One region of the Streptomyces sp. NPDC001156 genome, then DNA from elsewhere that is predicted to be linked to it. Evidence: riboswitches for the same ligand, from Rfam matches in the RefSeq annotation. Region 1 holds a riboswitch; the other holds the start of a gene.

Region 1 (7,861 bases):
GGCTGGACGATGGGGCACTTCCCCGACTCGTTCACCCACTCGACGCTCGGTGGGTGGGTCGCCACGCGCTCGTCCGGCATGCAGTCGGACAAGTACGGCGACATCGCGGACATCGTCAAGGGGCTGCGTGTCGTGCGGGCCGGCGGCGTCCTCGTGATCCGTGCCGTTCCGAGCGCGTCGACCGGGCCGAGCGTGCGGGAGATGGTGGTGGGCTCGGAGGGGCGGCTCGGCGTCATCACCGAGGTCACGGTGCAGGTGCACCGGCTCCCGGAGAGGCGTGGCATCTACGCCTACTTCTTCAAGAACCTCGACCACGGCCTCGCCGCGATGCAGGAGATCGCCGAGAGTGACGTCTCGCCCTCGGTCACCCGTGTTTCGGACGCCCATGAGACGGGCTTCTCCCTGGCGACGAGCAAGGAGTCGAAGGGCATCCAGAAGATGGCACAGGCCGGCCTCATGGCGTATCTCAAGAGGCGTGGCTGGGACCTCGACGAGATGTGCCTCTCCTTCATCGGTTTCGAGGGCGGCGAGGCGTACGCGAAGCGGCAGAAGTCGCTCGTCGACCGGATGGTGCGCAAGTATCACGGCATCGGCGTCGGCAAGGGACCCGGTGCGCTCTACGACCAGAAGAAGTTCGACACGCCGTACATCCGCGACTTCCTGCTCGATCGCGGTGCCGCAGGCGACGTGAGCGAGACCGCCGGTCCGTGGTCGAAGCTGCGCGGCATCCACGCGGCGGTCTACGAGGCGGCCGACCGCGCCTACGAGAAGATCGGCCGCAAGGGCTGGACGATGTCGCATATGTCGCACTCGTACCACTCTGGCGCCTGTCTCTACTTCACTTTCGCCTTCGTCTTCGGTGACGACCCTCTCGGCGAGTACGACACGGTCAAGCGCGCCATCCAGCAGGCGTTCGTCGATGCCGGCGGCACCATCTCGCACCACCACGGGGTGGGCCTGGAGCACGCCCCGTGGCTGGAGGAGGACATCTCGCCTCAGGGCGTCGCGGTCATGTCGGGCCTCTTCGGCGCTGTCGACCCGGGCGGCAACTTCAACCCGCGCAAGATCGTGGTCTGAGCGCGGCGTTCCATGGCCCGCGCGTATGGGCGGTGCGCGGGCATCGGTGCGGCCACGCCGCGACCGCGGCACCGAGATACCCGTCCTCCTCGCGGATGGGGACGGTCTTGGGCGTCGGCGGACCACTGAGTGGCGTCGTAGAGGCCCGGTCGAGCCGCCGCGCGGGAGGTCACCGAATCAGGGCCCGTCCCCTCAGCACTCGATGATGTTGACCGCCAGCCCGCCGCGCGCCGTCTCCTTGTACTTCACGCTCATGTCCGCGCCGGTCTCCTTCATGGTCTTGATGACCTTGTCCAGGGAGACCTTGTGGGTGCCGTCGCCGCGCATCGCCATACGGGCCGCCGTGACGGCCTTGACCGCCGCCATGCCGTTGCGCTCGATGCACGGGATCTGGACCAGACCGCCGACCGGGTCGCAGGTCAGGCCGAGGTTGTGCTCCATGCCGATCTCGGCCGCGTTCTCCACCTGCTCGGGGGTGCCGCCCAGCACCTCCGCCAGCGCGCCCGCCGCCATCGAGCAGGCCGAGCCGACCTCGCCCTGGCAGCCGACCTCCGCGCCCGAGATCGAGGCGTTCTCCTTGAAGAGCATGCCGATGGCGCCGGCCGCGAGCAGGAAGCGCACGACCCCCTCCTCGTCGGCGCCCGGCACGAAGTTGATGTAGTAGTGCAGGACCGCCGGGATGATCCCCGCCGCGCCGTTCGTCGGGGCGGTCACGACCCTTCCGCCGGCCGCGTTCTCCTCGTTCACCGCCATCGCGTAGAGGGTGATCCACTCCATCGCGCGGGACACCGGGTCGCCCTCGGCGCGCAGCTGGCGCGCGGTGACGGCGGCGCGGCGGCGCACCCTGAGGCCGCCGGGCAGGATGCCCTCGCGGGACAAGCCACGCGACACGCACGCCTGCATGACCCGCCAGATGTCGAGCAGCCCCGACCGGATCTCCTCCTCCGTGCGCCAGGCCCGCTCGTTCTCCAGCATCAGCGAGGAGATGGACAGGCCCGTCTCCTTGGCCAGGCGCAGCAGCTCGTCGCCGGTGCGGAAGGGGTACTTCAGCACCGTGTCGTCCAGCTTGATGCGGTCCGCGCCCACCGCGTCCTCGTCGACGACGAAGCCGCCGCCCACCGAGTAGTACGTCTTCGCCAGCAGCTCGGCCCCCGAGGCGTCGTACGCCCACAGCGTCATGCCGTTCGCGTGGTACGGGAGCGTCTCGCGCCGGTGCAGGATCAGGTCGTCGAAGGAGAACGCGATCTCGTGCTCGCCGAGCAGCTGGATCCGGCCGGAGGTCTTGATGTCCTCCACCCGCTGGTCGGCGGTCTCCACGTCCACGGTGCGCGGCGAGGCGCCCTCCAGGCCGAGCAGCACCGCCTTCGGCGTGCCGTGGCCGTGGCCGGTGGCGCCGAGGGAGCCGTACAGCTCCGCGCGTATGGACGCGGCCGAGTCCAGGAGGTCCTCATTGCGCAGCCGGTGGGCGAACATGCGCGCCGCGCGCATCGGGCCGACCGTGTGGGAGCTCGACGGGCCGATGCCGATCGAGAACAGGTCGAAGACCGAGATGGCCACGGTGTCTCCTCAGTACGGGGGTGGTGCGGGGGCCGGCCGGGCACCGGGCACGTCCAGTGTGCGCGGTGCCCGACCGAAGTGACTTACTTGGTGAGACCCGGGTACAGCGGGTGCTTCTCGGCCAGGGCCTTCACCCGGGCCTTGAGCGCCTCGGCGTCGTAGGACGGCTTCAGCGTCTCGGCGATGACGTCAGCGACCTCGGCGAAGTCCTCGGCCGTGAAGCCGCGGGTCGCCAGGGCGGGCGTGCCGATGCGCAGACCCGAGGTGACCATCGGCGGGCGCGGGTCGTTCGGGACCGCGTTGCGGTTGACCGTGATGCCGACCTCGTGGAGGCGGTCCTCGGCCTGCTGCCCGTCCAGCTCGGAGTCGCGCAGATCGACCAGGACGAGATGCACGTCCGTGCCGCCGGACAGAACGGAGACACCGTGCTCCCGGACGTCGTCCCTGACCAGGCGCTCGGCGAGGATCCGCGCGCCGTCGAGGGTGCGCCGCTGCCGCTCCTGGAAGTCCTCGGAGGCCGCGACCTTGAAGGCGACCGCCTTGGCCGCGACCACATGCTCCAGCGGACCGCCCTGCTGACCCGGGAAGACCGCGGAGTTGATCTTCTTGGCGAGCTCGGCCGTCGACAGGATCACGCCACCGCGCGGACCGCCCAGCGTCTTGTGGGTCGTGGTGGTGACCACATGGGCGTGCGGCACCGGGTTCGGGTGCAGCCCCGCCGCCACCAGTCCGGCGAAGTGCGCCATGTCGACCATGAGGTATGCGCCGACCTCGTCCGCGATCCGCCGGAACGCGGCGAAGTCCAGTTGACGCGGGTAGGCGGACCAGCCCGCCACGATCAGCTTCGGCCGGGTCTCCTTGGCCAGCCGCTCCACCTCGTCCATGTCGACGAGACCGTCGGCACCGACGTGGTAGGGGACCACGGTGTAGAGCTTGCCGGAGAAGTTGATCTTCATTCCGTGGGTCAGGTGCCCGCCGTGCGCGAGGTTCAGACCCATGATCGTGTCGCCGGGCTGCAGCAGCGCGAACATCGCGGCCGCGTTGGCCTGCGCGCCCGAGTGCGGCTGCACATTGGCGTGCTCGGCGCCGAAGAGCTCCTTGACGCGGTCGATGGCGATCTGCTCGACCACGTCGACGTGCTCACAGCCGCCGTAGTAGCGGCGGCCCGGGTAGCCCTCGGCGTACTTGTTGGTGAGGACCGAGCCCTGCGCCTCCATGACCGCCACCGGGGCGAAGTTCTCGGAGGCGATCATCTCGAGGGTGGACTGCTGGCGGTGCAGTTCGGCGTCGACGGCGGCCGCGACGTCCGGGTCGAGCTCGTGCAGCGGGGTGTTCAGAACAGACATGTGTGCGGGTGACTCCTCAGCCGGCGATGTGGGTGTCGTACTCATCGGCGGAGAGCAGGTCGGCCGGCTCCTCCGTGACGCGCACCTTGAACAGCCAGCCGCCCTCGAAGGGGGCGGAGTTCACCAGCGACGGGTCGTTCACCACGTCCTCGTTGACCTCCGTCACCTCGCCGCTGACCGGCGAGTAGAGGTCGCTCACCGACTTGGTCGACTCCAGCTCACCGCAGGTGTCACCCGCGGTCACCGAGTCTCCGACCTCCGGGAGCTGGACGAACACGACATCGCCGAGCGCGTTGGCGGCATGCTCCGTGATGCCGATCGTCGAGACGCCGTCCTCGGCGGCCGACAGCCACTCGTGCTCCTTGCTGTAACGCAGCTGCTGGGGGTTGCTCATGGCCTGAATTCTCCTGTACGCGGGGAGTGGTGGTGAAAGGGGGACTGCTGGAGACGTGTGTGACCAGGGTCTACGGGTGGGGTGCCACGCCCGCCCCCGGCCCAGTCTCTACTTCTGGCGCTTGTAGAACGGCAGCGCCACGACCTCGTACGGTTCATGGCTGCCCCGGATGTCCACCCCGACCCCGGGCGTGCCCGGTGCGGAGTGCGCGGCGTCGACGTAGGCGATCGCGATCGGCTTGCCCAGCGTGGGGGAGGGCGCGCCGGAGGTGACCTCACCGATCACCTCGCCGCCGGAGACGACCGCGTACCCGGCGCGCGGGACGCGACGGCCCTCGGCGACCAGCCCGACGAGGACCCGCGGCGGGTTCTGCTCCGCGCGCTCCGCGGCCCCGAGCAGCGCGGCGCGCCCCACGAAGTCGCCCTCCTTCTCGAACTTCACCACGCGGCCGAGACCGGCGTCGAAGGGGGTCAGGGAGGTGGTCAGCTCGTGCCCGTACAGCGGCATGCCCGCCTCCAGGCGCAACGTGTCCCGGCAGGACAGCCCGCAGGGGATGAGGCCGACGGGCGCGCCCGCCTCGGTCAGCGCCTGCCACAGCTTCTCGGCGTGCTCGGGGGCGACGAACAGCTCGAAGCCGTCCTCGCCGGTGTAGCCGGTGCGCGCGATCAGCGCCGGGACGCCGGCGACCGTGCCGGGCAGACCCGCGTAGTACTTGAGGCCGTCGAGGTCGGCGTCGGTGAGGGACTTCAGGATGCCGGGCGACTCGGGGCCCTGGACGGCGAGCAGCGCGTAGGCGTCGCGGTCGTCGCGCACCTCGGCGTCGAAGCCGGCGGCGCGCTCCACGAGGGCGTCCAGCACCACCTGGGCGTTGGAGGCGTTGGCGACGACCATGTACTCCTGTTCACCGAGCCGGTACACGATCAGGTCGTCGAGGATGCCGCCGTCCTCCCGGCAGATCATGGTGTAGCGGGCCCGGCCGACGCCGACGGAGGAGATGTTGCCGACCAGGGCGTGGTCGAGGAGTCGGTTGGCCTGGGGCCCGGTCACGGTGATCTCGCCCATGTGCGAGAGGTCGAAGAGGCCCGCCTTCGTCCGGACGGCGATGTGCTCGTCGCGCTCGGATCCGTACCGCAGGGGCATGTCCCAGCCGGCGAAGTCGGTCATCGTCGCGCCGAGCTCACGATGCCGGGCATCAAGGGCGGTGCGGCGCAGGGGGCTGCTGCTCATCGGTTGTGCTCCCAAGGCGATGGGGGTCCCCCGGCGCGAGCGAAGCCGAGCGTGGGGGAGGGCGAGGTCGTTCCTCCCCATCTGTCATCGGAACCTGAGAGGTTCGCCATGACTCCCGCGGCGGGTCGTCACGGCTTGCACCTTGGGTGGAGCCGTCCGAAGCGGCTCGCTTTCCAGATGTGCCTCGCCCGCGCGGTATCGGGGCCTGAGAGATTCAAGGGAGGGACTTGCTCCTTCGGCGCCCGGACGGACGTACGGCGGACGTACGCGTACCCGGGACTCTCCCGCGCGGATTCAAGCGGCCGGTATGCAGTTGGCGCGCACATCATTGCACGCATCGCCGGATGGTGGCAGGGCCGCATCCGGAACCGGCCCGCGGCGGTACGCGAACGAAATCGCGAGACGCGCACATTACCTTCTCTTTACACTCGGTGGGGAGTGACTTCCTGACCAAGGGAGGGCGATGACAGTGGACAGGCCCACGGCGTATGCCACGACCTCGGGCATCGCGGTGCCCGGGCAGCCCGGCACCCCGGCGCGGGAGGCCCGCGGACCCCGGCGGAAGGCCGTGGTCCGGGATCTGCGCGCCTGCGCGGGGCGCAGCCCGCACGGGCTCACCTTCTCGGCGGGCGACCTCGTCGTCGTCACCGGTCTGCCCGGCAGCGGCAAGTCCACGCTGATGCGGCGCGCCGTACGGGGCGTGCGGGTCGACTCCCAGGACACCCGCGACCGCTGGGACACGCGCGTGGCCCGCTTCCTGCCGTACGGGGTCTACCGTCCCCTGGTCCGTCTCGCCCACTACGCGGGTCTGCGCCGCGCCCTGCGCGCGGGCACCGGGGTCGTCGTGCACGACTGCGGCACCCAGGCCTGGGTGCGCGGCTGGCTGGCCCGGGAGGCCCGGCGCCGGGGTGGCACACTCCATCTGCTCCTGCTCGACGTCCCCCCGGACACGGCCCTTGCGGGACAGTACGAGCGCGGCCGAGGTGTCTCGCGGTACGCGTTCGTCAAGCACCGCCGGGCCACCCGCCGCCTGCTGCGCGCCGTCGAGCAGGGCCGGCTGCCCGAGGGCTGCGGCTCGGTGGTGCTGCTCGACCGGGACGCGGCGGACGTCCTGCGCCGCATCGACTTCGCGGCCTGACCGCCCCCGCACCCCTGGCGCTAGCCTTTGGGGCCACAGCAGTGGTTCTGAGCAGGCGGTAGAACAGATGGACTTCCCAGCGGATCTTCCCGCGGACTTTCCCCCACAGGCGCACCCCCATCCGCACGGCGGATGGCCGGGCAACGAACTGGAGGAGGTGCTCTCCGCCTCGCTCGGCGTGCCCTCGGCCGGCGGCCGGATCATCGAGGTCCTCGGCCGCAGCTTCGTCTGGGTGCCGCTGCCCAACGACGGCGGACCGCACAGCGGCCCCCTCGACCTCCCCACCCTTCAGATCGAGGGCCAGGCCTACGTCCCGGTCTTCAGTTCGGAGGAGCAGTTCCGCCAAGTCGTCGGCAATCACATGTCGTACACGATCGCGCCCGCCGTCGAGTTCGCCCGCGGCCTGCCCCCGCAGGTCGGTATCGCGGTCAACCCGGACGGAGTGGTCGGTGTGCCGCTGCCGCCCGACGCGGTGGCCGAGCTGTGCCGCACCGGGCGCACCCCGCTCGACGGGCTGGTGAGCGGCGGCCGTGTCCGTCTCTTCGAACCCGACTGGCAGGACGAGCCGGTGGACTTCCTCGCCGCCGCCTCGGCCGAGTTCGCGCCGACCGGCGCGGTGCTCACCGCGCGGCGCTGCCTGGCCGCGATCGAGACCGCCGACCCCGTGATGTTCATAGGCGTTGAGCTCTCCTCCTGGGAGGCTGACGCACGCAGCCTCGTGCTGGACGCGCTCGGCCGGGCGCTCGGCAAGGTGCCGGTCAAGACGCCGGTGAACATGGTGTTCCTGGACGTGGCCCAGGATCCGGTGGGGGACTGGATGCGGGAGCGGGTGCGCCCCTTCTACCAGCACGGACTGTGAACCGTCCGCAGGCTTGGCGCGGGACGCCGGACCGAAGTGGGGTGGCGCGCATCAAGTTGCTGTCAGTATGGCGCCTTAACCTGGTTTCATGGCCGCAGCGGGAGTGGCCCGCGTCCGGCCGGGTCCGGCCCGCGGCGACGCCGCAGGAGGATCCGGTCTCCCCGGGGCAAGGGAGAATGACCCGGTCGGGGCGGTGCGGCTGGAATCCGCCCGCGCCGCAGCGGAGAGATCCGTCGGGGTCGGCAGGTTCGTGGTGAAGGGGC
Region 2 (7,861 bases), on a different contig from region 1:
GTTGGCGGACAGCACGGCCACCTGCGTGGCCTGCTTGAGGCCCTCGCCGCCCATGAGCCGGACGTACGCCCAGGAGATGGGCAGGATGCCGGCGGAGCCCCAGGGGGCGGCGGAGATCGGGCCGACACCCGTCTCGGGGCCCGCCGCGGGCTGCAGCGGGTGGTTCGGCAGGTACGGCGCCAGGTGCGCGCGGACGCCGACGGGGCCCACGCCGGGACCGCCGCCGCCGTGCGGGATGCAGAACGTCTTGTGCAGGTTGAGGTGCGAGACGTCACCGCCGAAGTGACCCGGCTTGGCGAGGCCGACCAGCGCGTTGAGGTTGGCGCCGTCGACGTACACCTGGCCGCCGGCCTCGTGGACCGCCGCGCAGATGTCCGCGACGTGCTCCTCGAACACGCCGTGCGTGGACGGGTACGTGATCATCAGCACCGAGAGCTCGTCACGGTACTGCTCGATCTTGGCCCGCAGGTCCGCGATGTCGATCTCGCCGTCCTCGGCGGTCTTGACGACGACCACCTTCATCCCGGCCATGACCGCGCTGGCGGCGTTGGTGCCGTGCGCCGAGGAGGGGATGAGGCAGACGGTGCGCTGCTCGTCACCGTTGGCGCGGTGGTAGCCGCGGACCGCGAGCAGACCCGCCAGCTCGCCCTGGGAGCCGGCGTTGGGCTGGAGGGAGACCTTGTCGTAGCCGGTGACCTCGGCAAGCCGCTCCTCCAGCTCGCGGATCAGCGTCAGGTAGCCCTGCGCCTGCTCGGCGGGCGCGAAGGGGTGCAGCTGCCCGAACTCAGGCCAGGTGACCGGCTCCATCTCGGTGGTCGCGTTGAGCTTCATGGTGCAGGAGCCCAGCGGGATCATGCCGCGGTCGAGCGCGTAGTCCCGGTCCGCCAGCCGACGCAGGTAGCGCAGCATCGCGGTCTCGGAGCGGTGCTGGTGGAAGACCGGGTGCGTGAGGTAGTCGTCACTGCGGACCAGGCCCTGCGGGAGTGCGTCCCCGGCGCCGGCGTCCAGCGCCTCGATGTCGCCCTCGACGCCGAAGGCGGTCCACACCGCACCGAGCTGGGCCCGGCCGGTCGTCTCGTCGCAGGAGACGGACACATGGTCGGCGTCCACAAGGCGCAGGTTGACCCCGCGCTCGCGCGCGTCCGCGACCACCGCGTCGGCACGGCCCGGGACGCGCACGGTCAGCGTGTCGAAGTAGGCGCCGTGGACGACCTCGACACCGCCCGCCGTGAGACCCGCGGCGAGTATCTCGGCGTAGCGGTGGGTACGGCGCGCGATCGTCCGCAGACCCTCGGGGCCGTGGTAGACGGCATACATCCCGGCCATCACGGCGAGCAGCACCTGGGCGGTGCAGATGTTGCTCGTCGCCTTCTCGCGGCGGATGTGCTGCTCGCGCGTCTGCAGGGCGAGCCGGTAGGCCTTGTGTCCGTCCACGTCCACGGAGACGCCCACGAGCCGGCCCGGCAGGCTGCGGGCGAACTTCTCGTGCACGGCCATGTAGCCGGCGTGCGGGCCACCGAAGCCCATCGGCACGCCGAAGCGCTGTGTGGTCCCGACGGCGATGTCGGCGCCCAGCTCACCGGGCGAGGTCAGCAGCGTGAGCGCGAGCAGGTCGGCGGCGACGGTGACGACCGCGCCCAGCTCGTGCGCCTGCTCGATGACCGGCTTGATGTCGCGGACGGCGCCGGAGGCTCCCGGGTACTGAATCAGCACGCCGTTGATCTCCCGCTCGGCCACCTCGGCCGGGATGCCGTCGCTGAGGTCGGCGACGACGACCTCCACGCCCGTGGGCTCCGCGCGGGTCTGGATCACCGCGATGGTCTGCGGCAGCGCGTCCGCGTCGACCAGGAAAAGGCCCTTCTTGTTCTTGCCCATGCGCCGGGACAGCGCCATCGCCTCGGCGGCGGCCGTCCCCTCGTCGAGCAGCGAGGCACCGGAGGTCGGCAGCCCGGTGAGGTCGGCGACCATGGTCTGGAAGTTGAGCAGGGCCTCGAGCCTGCCCTGGGAGATCTCGGGCTGGTACGGCGTGTACGCGGTGTACCAGGCAGGGTTCTCCATCACGTTCCGCAGGATCACCGGCGGAGTGAAGGTCCCGTAGTAGCCCAGACCGATCATGGAGTCGAGGACCTGGTTGCGGTCGGCGAGGGAGCGCAGCTCGGCCAGCACCTCCGCCTCGGTGCGGGCGCCCGGAAGGTCCAGTGCGTCGGCGTTCTTGATCACATCCGGGACCGCGGTGGCGGTGAGCTCGTCGAGGGAGCCATAGCCGACCTGGGCGAGCATCTTGGCCCGCGCCTCCTGGTCGGGCCCGATGTGGCGCTGCTCGAAGGGCGTCCCCCGTTCGAGCTCGGAGAGCGGAATGCGGTGGGCGGTCATGCAGAGGCCTCCTGGTCTGACGCGACCTTCGAGGGGTACCCCGGCGCGGGTACCCCGACGGCCTCCCCCTCTGTCATCTCAAACCTGAGAGCTTCACCGGTCCGCCCGAGGGCGCTCCGGTTTTCACCGTCGGTGAGAGCGGAAGCCGTCGACACCCGCCCTGCTTTCCAGAGTGACCTCGTCCGTGCGGTACGTGTGCCTGAGAGATTCCGGGGAGGGTTTGCTCCTTCGGCGCCTCCGGTTCACTCCGGAGGACTCTCCCGCACGGGGTCAGCAGCCGCTTGCCAGACTACCAGCGGGAACAACAAGACAACCTTCGAGTGGCCGCCTGGCTCATTGTGCTCTTTTGTAGTGCTTACGGATGCGTTGCGACCAGTTGGAGGGACCGTGAAGACCGATATCGATCCGCGGAATCTGATCGGCCGCAAGGCGTTCGACCGCAATGGGAACAAGATCGGCACGATCGACGAGATCTATCTCGACGACGCGACCGGAGTACCGGAGTGGGCGGCCATACGGACGGGCCTGTTCGGCAGGGACGCGTTCGTCCCCCTGGAGCCCAGCGAGCTGGTCGAAGGTGCCCTCTACGTGCCTTTCGAACGCTCCCTGATCAAGGACGCCCCCGACTTCGGCGTCGGGCGCCATCTCTCCCCTGAGCAGGAGCTGCAGCTGTACCACCACTACGGTCTGGACGTGGCCTCACCGCCCCCCGCGCACGACCGCGACTTCGGACATCTCGCGGGGACCGAGGAGACCTGAGACCGCCCGTCCGGACCAAGGCGCGCCGACCATCCTGGACGGTGATGCCCCTCGGGGACCTCACTCGCCCCGGCGGGCGGCCATGACGGCCCGGGCCTGAAGGGGCCCCGTCACGCTTCCGCCCCGGACGGCGCCGTCCCAGGATCACGATCCGCGACTTCCGGGCTTCGGGCTACCAGAGGCAGAGGATCCGCCGGCTCGAGGCCCGGGTCGTCGCTCCGGAACGTACGGACCCGCCCCGGGTCTGAGTCCGGCGTCTCGAACCGTACGGTCACCCGGCCGAGACCGCTGCCCTGCACCCACCCGTGCCCGTACTCGGGGTGGCGCACGTCCTGGCCCGCTCGCCAGACGTGCTCCGAGGGCGCCGCCGGCTCCTGCTCGGCGGGTTCCGGTACCGCTTCCTCCGGCTGCGCGCGATCGTCCCCGCCCGCCTCGGCCGCCGCCAGGTGAGCCTGGGCGAACAGGTCCTCCTGCGTGTAGTCGGCCAGTCCGGTGACGCCGACGCCGAGCAGCCGTACGCCGCCGGTCGTGTCCACGGCCTCCAGCAGCCTCGCGGCGGCCTCCCGCACCACCGATGGATCGTCGGTGGGCCCGCGCAGGGTCTCGGAACGGGTCAGGGTGGAGAAGTCGTACCGGCGCACCTTCAGCACGATCGTGCGGCCCGACAGACCGGCGCCCCGCAGCCTGTGCACACACCGGTCGGCGAGCCGCTGCACTTCCAGGGCGACGCGGATCCGGTCGTGGATGTCCACGTCGTAGGTGTCCTCGACCGACACCGACTTGGCCTCCCGCTCGGCCACCACCGGCCGCTCGTCCCGCGCGAGCGCCATGGCGTACAGCGCCTGCCCATGGGCCTTGCCCAGCAGTCGCACGAGCTCGTCCTCCCCCGCCTCGGCGATCTCGTCGACCGTGGTGATCCCGGCCCGCCGCAGATGGTCCCCGGTGGCGGGCCCGACGCCCGGCAGCGTGCGCACCGACATCGGTCCGAGCAGCGCGCGCTCGGTACCCGGCCGTATGAGCAGGAGGCCGTCCGGCTTGGCCTGCTCGGAAGCGATCTTGGCGAGCATCTTGGAGGCGGCGAGCCCGACGGAACCCGTGAGCCCGGTGACGGCCCGGATGTCGGTGCGCAGCTTCGTTCCGGCGAGCCGCGCGGATTCCTCGTCCCAGGCCGTGCCTCCGGCCTCCAGGTCCACGAACGCCTCGTCCAGGCTCAACGGCTCCACCAGCGGCGACAAGGCTCTCAGCAGCCCCATCACCTGCTCGCTGATCTCCCGGTAGAACGTGAAGCGCGGGATCAGATACGCGGCGTTCGGCGCGAGCCGGCGTGCCTGGGCCATGGGCATCGCCGAGTGCACCCCGAAGGCCCGGGCCTCGTACGAGGCCGTGGCCACCACTCCGCGCGGCCCGAGCCCGCCCACGATGACGGCCTTGCCGCGCAGGCTCGGCTTGGATGCCTGCTCCGCCGAGGCGTAGAAGGCATCCATGTCGAGATGCAGGATCGTGGGCACGGCTCTCACATGTCCGATGCTGCCCTACGCCACTGACATCACGGCAGCGATGAGCCGGCGCGGCTCAGACGGCCCGGTTGCGCCGCCTTGCCAGCTCGTCGGCGGGGTTGTGGCCGACAAGGGTCTCCCCCGTGTCGACCCGCTCCCCGTGCAGTTGCGACAGCGCGCTCTCCACGTCCCGCCACACCACGCCGACGGCGATGCCGAAGATGCCCTGACCGCCCTGGAGCAGGGCGTGGACCTCGTCCGGTGAGGTGCATTCGTAGACGGTGGCGCCGTCGCTCATCAGCGTCATCCGCTCCAGGTCGCGGAAACCGCGCTCCCGCAGGTGCTGGACAGCGGTACGGATGTTCTGCAGGCCGACGCCGGTGTCGAGGAACCGCTTGACGATCTTCAGGACGACGACGTCCCGGAAGCTGTAGAGCCGCTGTGTGCCCGATCCGTATGCGGGGCGCACGCTCGGTTCGACCAGGCCCGTCCTGGCCCAGTAGTCCAGCTGGCGGTAGGTGATGCCCGCGGCAGCACACGCCGTGGGACCGCGATAGCCGATCTGCTCGGAAGCCACCCCTCCGTCGTCCGGAACGGCCGTGGGCCGAGGAGAGGGGGGGTCGGTCGTGCTGCTGGGGTGGGGATACCCCCTGCTCGGACGGAGCCGAGAGCTTGAGGAAGGGTACGGGCCGCTGTCCCCCAGACTGTGTCCGGGGGCACCCCCCGCCGTACCGCCGCCGCTGATTCTCACGCCGACCTCCGTCCTTGACCTGCCTTCTCGACGGTAGGCAGTCACCAGGGGTGCGTCAACGATCGCCACACTCGGCACGCCGAGTGATAATCACCCTAGGAGTGGTTTTCCGTGCCCTTCCGCGGGGAAAGGCTAGCCGAATGCTCTAGCGGGTGGGCCTCACACGTGGCACTGGCCGCAGGCATGTGCTACTTCGCCGGAGCGCCGCCTCGACTCGCTCCCCACTCGACGCTTTGAAGGCCCGACGCGATCACGTCTCCCCGATAACAAGGCTCAACGCGCTTCGCGCTGCGCAGTCACAAGGCTCGGCATGACAAGGACGGCGTCCTGTCTCGCTGTGCGTGCCAGAACCGGATGCCGGTCCGTCCTGGAAGCCTCCGCGGTTCGTCCGAGCACTCGTGCGATCCGCTCCAGCGCTCCGGCGCATCCACGCCGCGGGCCCGCGCGCACTGCGCCGGTTCACTGCTCCCGTCCGCCCCGGGGCACACATCGCAGCCCGGCCTTCGGTCGGCACGCACGGCCGGCCGACCCTCCGCCGGACACCGTCACTGGCTGCTGGTCCCGAAGTCCTCGGGCGAGATCTGGTCGAGGAACTCCCGGAACTTCTCGACCTCGTCCTCCTGCTCGTCCGGGATCGCGATGCCCGCGTCGTCGAGCACACCGTCGCTGCCGTAGATCGGCGTCCCGGTGCGCAGTGCCAGCGCTATGGCATCGGATGGGCGGGCACTCACCTCGACACCGCTGGCGAAGACCAGCTCCGCGTAGAAGACGCCCTCACGCAGATCCGTGATGCGTACTTCCGTGAGCTCCTGGCCGACAGCCTCCAGCACGTCCTTGAACAGGTCGTGGGTCAGCGGTCGTGCGGGAGCCATGCCCTGCTGGGCGAACGCGATGGCCGTCGCCTCCCCGGGGCCGATCCAGATGGGCAGGTAACGGTCGCCTCCCACTTCGCGCAGGAGCACGATCGGCTGGTTGGAGGGCATCTCGACCCGGACACCTACGACATCGAGCTCGTTCACACAGCAACCCTAGGCCGTGCCCGGGACGTTTGGGTAGTCGGGCACAGAACGGCCCACCGATCCGCCGACGGCGAACACCCCCGCTCAGGGCAGCCGCAGACCCAGCGCGGACTGCACCAGCGCCGCGTGCAACCGCACCGCCAGCCCCGCCAGCTCCTTGGTGCGTGCCTCGGCATGTGCCCTGGTCTGGGGGTTGCGATGGCGCCGCAGCGGGGCCACCACCTGGTCCACCAAGCCTGCGTCGCGGTCCGCGGCGGCCTTCATGACCCGCAGATGCCGGGGCTCGATGCCATGCCTGCCCAGTTCGGCCACCAGAGTGGCCACCGTGACCGTCTCGGCGTCGTACATCCCGTCGGGGAACGGCGCCACGAGGCCGTACGACTCCCATTCCTCGAGCTGCTCCGCGCTGATCCCCGTGACCTTCAGCAGCTCGCCCCGGCCGATGCGCATCGCCGCGGAGGCCTCGGGCTCGCCCAGGACGTCCCCGAGCAGCTCGCCCTCACCCGTGTCACGCGAACGGCCCAGAGAGGGCAACCGCACCTCCTCACCCCGCTCCAGGGCGTCCAGATGCTCACGGATGATCTTCAGCGGCAGGTAGTGATCCCGCTGCATCCTCAGCACCTGACCGAGGCGCTCGACGTCGTGCGCGCTGAACTTGCGGTACCCGGAAGGGGTGCGCTGTGGCTCGATCAGTCCCTCGGTCTCCAGGAAACGGATCTTCGAAATCGTGACTTCGGGGAATTCCTCGCGCAACACGTTCAGCACGGTGCCGATACTCATCAGCCCGCTGTCCGTGGCGGCGGTACCGCTGTCGGCACCGCCGCTCGGTGTGTGAAGCATGGACCCTTCCCTGGCGGGGGACCCTGCCCTGGCAGGTCAGATGCCCCGCTGACTCGCGTAGAAGACCAGCCTGTACTTGCCGATCTGCACCTCGTCGCCGTTGTGAAGCGACACCTGGTCGATGCGCTCACGGTTGACGTACGTGCCGTTGAGGCTGCCGACATCGGCGACCGTGAACGCGCCCTCAGGGCTCCGGCGGAACTCCACGTGCCGGCGTGAGACCGTCACATCATCCAGGAAAATGTCGCTCTGCGGATGACGCCCCGCCGTGGTCAGGTCACTGTCCAGAAGGAAACGGCTGCCCGAGTTGGGGCCGCGGCGCACCACCAGCAGCGCCGAACCGAATGGCAGCGCGTCGACGGCCGCCTGGGCTTCCGGAGACAGCGTCGGGGTCGGCGTCTGGCCAGTGGCCTCCGCGTCGTACGCCTCGAGACCGGAAATGGAGATCGTGGAGGTCGTCTCGGAGGCACGCTCCGGAACGGCCCCCGGGCGAAGCGGGGCACCGCAGTTGGAGCAGAAGCGGCTGTTCTCCGCGTTGCGGTGACCGCACCTCGTACACACCAGAGTCGACATGTCCCCGAAACCTATGGGGCCGGACGCGCCATGGTCAACAGCCGCCGCGC

The links. A riboswitch is a leader RNA that binds a small molecule or an ion and turns the genes downstream of it on or off. The one in region 1 is predicted to bind glycine.
Region 2: it holds a riboswitch for glycine, as region 1 does, so the genes downstream of both, gcvP (aminomethyl-transferring glycine dehydrogenase) here and gcvT (glycine cleavage system aminomethyltransferase GcvT) in region 1, are expected to answer to the same signal.

What each region holds. Positions count from the first base shown of each region.
Region 1 covers NZ_JBSFJX010000035.1:35,385-43,245, forward strand. Annotated here, with positions in the region: gene ACWDA7_RS19010 (FAD-binding oxidoreductase) at 1-1,077, shown strand, start outside; gene ACWDA7_RS19015 (L-serine ammonia-lyase) at 1,270-2,634, opposite strand; gene glyA (serine hydroxymethyltransferase) at 2,718-3,980, opposite strand; gene gcvH (glycine cleavage system protein GcvH) at 3,997-4,374, opposite strand; gene gcvT (glycine cleavage system aminomethyltransferase GcvT) at 4,483-5,601, opposite strand; glycine riboswitch at 5,673-5,784, opposite strand; glycine riboswitch at 5,785-5,898, opposite strand; gene ACWDA7_RS19035 (AAA family ATPase) at 6,065-6,739, shown strand; gene ACWDA7_RS19040 (enhanced serine sensitivity protein SseB) at 6,807-7,598, shown strand.
Region 2 covers NZ_JBSFJX010000012.1:5,997-13,857, reverse strand. Annotated here, with positions in the region: gene gcvP (aminomethyl-transferring glycine dehydrogenase) at 1-2,373, opposite strand, end outside; glycine riboswitch at 2,551-2,646, opposite strand; gene ACWDA7_RS08975 (PRC-barrel domain-containing protein) at 2,761-3,132, shown strand; gene ACWDA7_RS08970 (DNA polymerase IV) at 3,243-4,649, opposite strand; gene ACWDA7_RS08965 (MerR family transcriptional regulator) at 4,705-5,379, opposite strand; gene ACWDA7_RS08960 (bifunctional nuclease family protein) at 5,925-6,398, opposite strand; gene ftsR (transcriptional regulator FtsR) at 6,483-7,238, opposite strand; gene ACWDA7_RS08950 (FHA domain-containing protein) at 7,275-7,861, opposite strand, start outside.